2 regions of the Vibrio sp. 2130-1 genome follow, and region 2 is predicted to be linked to the other one. Evidence: riboswitches for the same ligand, from Rfam matches in the RefSeq annotation. Region 2 holds a riboswitch; the other holds the start of a gene.
What was found. A riboswitch is a leader RNA that binds a small molecule or an ion and turns the genes downstream of it on or off. The one in region 2 is predicted to bind cyclic di-GMP.
Positions count from the first base shown of each region.

Region 1: another riboswitch for cyclic di-GMP. It lies ahead of R7Q09_RS03000 (TfoX/Sxy family DNA transformation protein); the one in region 2 lies ahead of gbpA (N-acetylglucosamine-binding protein GbpA).

Region 1 is NZ_JAWOUT010000002.1:94,046-97,465, reverse strand. Features, by position in the region: gene purR (HTH-type transcriptional repressor PurR) at 1-928, shown strand, start outside; cyclic di-GMP riboswitch class I at 1,216-1,305, shown strand; gene R7Q09_RS03000 (TfoX/Sxy family DNA transformation protein) at 1,422-2,012, shown strand; gene R7Q09_RS02995 (TVP38/TMEM64 family protein) at 2,127-2,813, shown strand; gene R7Q09_RS02990 (DUF2007 domain-containing protein) at 2,834-3,154, shown strand; gene R7Q09_RS02985 (alpha/beta fold hydrolase) at 3,186-3,420, opposite strand, start outside.
Region 2 is NZ_JAWOUT010000007.1:83,205-86,624, forward strand. Features, by position in the region: gene gbpA (N-acetylglucosamine-binding protein GbpA) at 1-1,425, opposite strand, end outside; cyclic di-GMP riboswitch class I at 1,524-1,624, opposite strand; gene R7Q09_RS12435 (fasciclin domain-containing protein) at 1,897-2,397, opposite strand; gene R7Q09_RS12440 (cryptochrome/deoxyribodipyrimidine photo-lyase family protein) at 2,478-3,420, opposite strand, start outside.

The DNA.
Region 1 (3,420 bases), on a different contig from region 2:
TTTCGTTGCAGAAGCAACGCAAGAAAAAGTAATGAAAGCCGTTGACGAGCTGAATTACGCGCCAAGTGCCGTTGCACGCAGCCTAAAATGCAACTCAACTCGTACGATTGGCATGTTAGTAACTCAATCAACTAACCTATTTTTCTCAGAAGTGATTGATGGCGTTGAGAGCTACTGTTACCGCCAAGGCTATACTCTGATTTTATGTAACACAGGCGGGATTTACGAAAAACAACGCGATTACATTCGTATGCTGGCTGAAAAGCGCGTTGATGGCATCCTAGTGATGTGTTCTGACTTAACCGAAGAACTAAAAGAGATGCTTGACCGTCATGCGGACATTCCTAAAGTGGTCATGGATTGGGGCCCAGAGAGCTCACAAGCAGACAAGATCATGGATAACTCAGAAGAAGGTGGCTACATTGCAACCAAACATCTGATTGACAATGGTCATACGGATATCGCTTGTCTAAGCGGTCATTTTGAAAAGCTTGCTTGCCAAGAGCGCATTGCAGGTTTCCGTCGCGCAATGAGCGAAGCGAACCTAGCTGTAAATGAAGACTGGATCCTTGAAGGTAACTTTGAATGTGATACGGCCGTATTAGTTGCAGATAAAATTACCGCAATGGACAAGCGCCCGACGGCGGTATTCTGTTTTAACGACACAATGGCTCTAGGCGTAATGAGCCGCTTGCAACAAAACGGGATCAAAATTCCTGAAGATATTTCAGTGATCGGCTACGACAACATCGAGCTTGCAGAATACTTCTCTCCACCGCTAACGACTATCCACCAGCCTAAACGTCGTGTTGGTAAAAATGCATTCGAAATTCTACTTGAGCGTATCAAAGATAAAGAACACGAAAAACGAATTTTCGAAATGCAACCTGAGCTTGTAATTCGAAATACTGTGAAAAAAATGAACTAAATTTCACTGTATTTAACCGTGTTAAATAAGCGCTCTACAGGGGCGCTTATTTTTTTGGAAAAATTAAGCAATCTCTAATACTTCACCCCGCTCTAATAACAATTGACTAACGTTAACTCCCTGTTTTATATAAATGTAATATATATTAAGAACTCCTTTTCAAAGGCCAATTTGCACCTTTCCATATGCAAAATAGAGCATTCAATCTATCATTTTTATTGAACTAAAATCACACTTTTAACGCTAAACCGTGATGTTAATTCAATATAAGAAGTATGCTCATTGTGTCACGCACAGGGCAAACCATTCGAAAGAGTGGGACGCAAAGCCTCCGGCCTGAACCATATTACGATATGGAAGGTAGCGGGGTTACCGATGGCAAGTGTGTAAGCAATGACTTTACTCTGTAATGACATTGTTTTTACGCATGTTTGCTACTCTCTCGGACCTGACTTTTGGTGGCGTAATATTAATTACACCGAGATAACAAAACATGGATAAACCGATACTCAAAGACTCTATGAAGCTATTTGAGGCACTTGGTAATATCAAGTCGCGCTCAATGTTTGGTGGCTTCGGACTATTCGCTGATGAAACAATGTTTGCACTAGTGGTAAACAATCAGCTTCATATCAGAGCAGACCAAAAAACTTCATCTGACTTCGAGCAACAAGGGCTAAAGCCTTACGTTTATAAAAAACGTGGCTTCCCAGTCGTTACAAAGTACTACGCTATTTCCAGCGATTTATGGGAATCAAGCGAACGCTTAATCGAAGTAGCGAATCAATCATTGAAAAAGGCAAAGCTTGAGAAAGAACAGCAAGCAAGTACAAAGCCTAACCGTTTGAAAGATTTGCCTAACTTACGACTGGCTACCGAGCGCATGCTAAAAAAAGCCGGCATCGAATCCGTAGAGAAGCTTGAAGAGGAAGGTGCGCTTAACGCCTATAAAGCGATAAGAGATACGCACTCTGCAACCGTCAACATTGAGTTGCTATGGGCACTAGAAGGTGCTATCAACGGCACTCATTGGAGTGTGGTACCTCAAGCTCGCCGAGATGAGTTGATGAACGGCCTCCAATAAAAGTCGGCCTAAAAACTATCTTGTAAAACCGCAGTCTAATCTGCGGTTTTTTTGTGAAATTTTTTCGGTTTTCCTACTGTCTTATTACATATATCCCAAATTGGAATCAAAATTATGAATAAGAAACTGATTTTAGGTCTCATCCTACTAGCGGCTATCGTCTTTTTAGGTATTAACTTTGGCCAGTATTTAACCTTAGAGAATGCAAAAGCCCAACAAGAAGCACTAACTACATACATCGATCAGAATTTTGTATTCTCGGCTGCGATTTACTTTTTTACCTACATTGCAATTACCGCTTTTTCTATCCCAGGAGCGGCAGTAGTCACCTTACTTGGTGCAGCCTTATTTGGTTTTTGGACAAGCTTGCTACTGGTTTCTTTCGCTAGCACTATGGGGGCAACACTGGCCTTCTTGAGCAGCCGATACTTATTGCGTGACTGGGTACAAAACAAATTCGGAAATAAACTCAACGCAATTAATCAAGGTGTCGAAAAAGACGGAGCTTTTTATCTATTTTCCTTGCGTCTAATCCCTGTATTCCCCTTCTTTCTAATCAACTTACTGATGGGCTTAACGCCGATGTCTGTAGGTAGATTTTATCTCACTAGCCAAATAGGTATGCTGCCAGGCACAGCTGTATATCTGAATGCAGGTACTCAATTAGCAACAATTGAAAGCCTATCGGGCATTGTTTCACCCGCAGTATTAGCGTCTTTTGCGCTATTGGGACTATTTCCAATCATCACTAAATGGGTTATGAATAAAGTAAGGCCGACACCAAGTCAGCAAAATTCGTAATTGGTGAAGTGGGTATTTTGATGAAAATATTTATCGCTAAAAACCCAGCAGAAGCACACATTGTATGTGAGCTGCTTAAAGTGGAACAAATTTACTGTGAAGTTCGTGGAGAAGGTATTTTCGGCTTAAAAGGAGAACTGCCGTTTGGTGATGATACCGATCCTTATGTGTGGCTTTTTGACACTGCACAAAAGATGAAAGCTGAAGAAATAGTAAAAGCATATCGAAAACAATCCGATAGGCATGAGTATCAAGATTGGCAATGCCCAAAATGTCATGAAATAAACGAAGGGCAATTTGGTGCATGTTGGCAATGTGGATATCAACTAGGAGAGTTATAGCGGCTCTCCTATTCAGTGGATGCACTCAGTTTTAAGCACATACAGCTTGCTGTTTAATAAACTCGATGGAGTGTTGATTGAAGTCTTCTGGACGCTCTACATTGCATACATGACCACAATTCGGGATTTCTCGTAGAATGCTGAGCTTATGTGCTGCAACCATTTCTTTGACAGGTTTAATAAACATGTAATCCCTGTCGCCCATTAAGTAGAGAGTCGGAATGGGTAACTCTCGATCTTTAAAATATTTCATTAACGGATTTACA
Region 2 (3,420 bases):
TATTCCAGGCTCGTAATGGTTTGCGCTTTCTTTCCACTGCATACAGTAACCAGAGTATGGGAAAGGTTTACATTGATAAATGCCCCCGTCGCTGGCAAGCACTTTTGTGCCCGCAGTGTAGCTAGATAGTCCTTCAGGGAAGACAAAATCGTACTCACCAGATGGTGGTGGCGTTACTGGATCTTCTTTTAAGTGAAAGTCGAGCGTTTGCTGATCCACCAAGTTGCCATCTTTATCCTTAATACGTGTTACGAGCATATGGTGACCCGGCTCCGATTTACTTAAAGCGAGCGATATCGCTTCTACCGAGCCGTCTTTCATTTCGTTTGCCCAACTTGCAAGTGGTTCGCGATGGTGATTGTAAACGGTGAGTTCTGCATTTAAGTCGCCTTCAGCAGTTAGTGTCAGATCCAACGTTGTCGGTGTTGACTCAATGATATATTCGTCTGCTAAGCCATCTACTGTGAGTGAGTATTCTGGAACAGGAGTTTCAATGTTATAGCCGATCTCTACTCGCTCAAGGCCGCTATTTGCTTGCAGATACACCGGATTAGTACCATAAACAGGAGTGAATTTATCCTCTGCATACTGCCCGGCTTGCAGTTTTGCTTGTTCTTGGTTTAGCTTAGTCGCGAGTGCGTAAGACCAGTTTTTCGCTTGGCCCATTGCTGCATCGGTAATTTCTAGTTCAGTTCTATACGCTATGTTTTCACCTGCTTGATCAAATACGCGCGTATAAACCGAATCCCCAATATTTAAATCCATTGTAGGAATAATTTGACCGCCTTGCTTCCAATCTGGAATAACGGGACTGTCACCATCAAATTTCACATCGATCACGTTATAAAATGAGGCTGCAGTGTCGCCAACATCCCATACTGCCAGGATGACATGGTATCCCTCGCGAGTAGGCACATTACATTGATGGCTTACCTGTTTCGGGGGTTGAACCATATTGCCGTTGACGACACAGAAAGGAGTTAGATCAAAAGAGTCTCGTGATAGTGAAGCGTTTGGGTTCCAATCAGGCTTGGTGATGTAATATTTCCAGTCGCGCGTCACGTGGTTAGCGGTAAATGTCCATTCAAAAGTTTGTGTACCTGCTTGAATAGTGCGTTTTACCCAACGGTCGGCAGTTTGCTCATCAAGGGCAGCTGCTAAAGCGGTTTCGGCACTCGCTATTTTACCATCGCGAGGCCCTGTTTCGGGAAAGCCATCAGGGCCTTCAACGCTTTGCGGTTCATATTGAATCGCACCGCAGTTATTATTTTTTTCGTTAGTATCTGGCGTTGGATACTTACATAGTGCCGAGCGACTTGCAGCGACACCACCATTGGTTTCTGATACATAACCGTGAGCCGCAGCACCTGAGCTAATGCTTGCAAGTGCTAACGCGAGTACGGATTTGGTTGGAAATGATTTCATCACATGTCCTCTGTTATGGCTGACAAACTAGTGTCACACCCCGGCGCATGCTGAGCATAAAGTAACGCTACAGAAATTGGACTTCTGTAACACTGCGTCATGGTAACCCCGCTATCATGAGCATTCTTTTAGATTTTTAAATGCTGACAGACCGGAAGCTTTGCGTCCCACCCTTTCGAATGGTTTGCCGAAATGTGATTGAGCAGCCAAAATTTAGCTTAAGAATTTACATGTGGAAAAGTAAACGTCACTGACATGGAATCCTGTTCTCAAATTGAAAGATAACGATATCTTAACCTCGTCAATATTGTGCAGTGTCGTCTTGCAAGGTATTGATTTTAATTTTGTTTTTATCTTTTTTATAGTCATGGTGAATGGGTGGAGGTTTGTTGGGGATAAGTGGAGAGGAATCGTGCTAAGGGTGGAAGAAGTTCTGTCTAAAGGGCGGAGTGTACCGCCCTTTGAATGGTGTTATTTCGGCATGATGACAGTATCAATCACGTGAATGACACCGTTTTTAGCTTTCACATCGGTTGCAATGACATTTGCATCGTTAACCATGACTTTATCGCCCATGGTTTTAATCATGACATCTTGCCCCTGAACCGTAGTCGCTTTGTCTAGCTTAACAACATCGGCAGCCATCACTTTCCCTGGGACGACGTGATAAGTCAAAACAGATACTAACTTGTCTTTGTTTTCCGGCATTAAGAGCATGTCGACTGTGCCGTCTGGCAGTTTTGCAAAAGCGTCATCCGTTGGTGCAAAAACAGTAAATGGGCCTTCCCCTTTGAGAGTGTCAACCAGGCCCGCTGCTTTCACCGCAGCAACAAGCGTATTGAAAGAGCCATTTTCAGCGGCAACGTCGACAATATCGGCTTTCATCATGCCATGCTCATGAGCCTGAACGGGAAGCATAAAAAATAATGTCGCCATCAGTGTCGCCGCGATAACTAAGATACGTTTGAACATAATGTGTTCCTTACTAGTTGAGGGTACAACGGATTCCCTGGAGTGTGTTTGCATTTGTACGCATCGTGATTGAAAGATGATCATCGCGTCCTACTTTCTTTTGAGGGTCTAACATGTCGCGCAAGAATTCGTCTGCCTTCTTGTTTCACATCAGCTCGTTTCCGCCACGTCCATAAGCGCTCTCTTGCTGCCTTAGCTGCGTTGTCTGGTGCGATAATAGGTGCAAGGTAACGGCTATCTGGCTGCAATTGATACATGACAGCTTCCATCTGGGTCATTGTCCAGGGCTCGAATAAAAGAGGGGGAGGAACCATTTGTAACTCAGGCACCCACTTGTAGATGAACGTACCGTTAGGATCATGTTCTTGGGCTTGCTTGATCGGATTATAAATACGGATTGTGTTAGTCCCGGTTACTCCTGCTTGCATTTGGAATTGTGGGTAATGAATTCCAGGCTCAAAGTCGAGAAATAGTTGCGCTAAATGCGTTACACCTACTCGCCAATCCATGTTCATGTGGTGAGTAAGAAAGCTAACCAGCATGGCACGCATGCGAAAGTTAATGTAACCAGTGTGGTGCAAACAGCGCATGCAGGCATCAATCAAAGGTACGCCAGTATGCCCGGATTTCCATGCTGCTAACTTTTCTTCATCGAAAGTACTACTTTGTCTAATCAATGGTTCGTAAGCCCGATTAACGCAGTAAAACTCCATGTCGTATTCCGATTCGAATTTTTGGATGAAGTGACAGTGCCAATGAAGCCGTGAAGACAATGCAATTAAGCTGCGACGAAATCCAGCGACTTGCCAGTGTTTCAAAAGGTATTGATAAACTTCACGCAAGGATATGTTACCCCAAGCGAGGTATGGAGAAAGTCGAGTACAGGCTGTGCGTGAGGCTGTGGGACTAGAAATGCTTCGATAGTAATCACGACCTCGACGATGAAAAAAGTCCTCTAGTGTTTTCCAAGCGAGCCGGCTTCCTCCCGTTTGCATTCCTTTGCATTTTGATAGCCAGGATGAT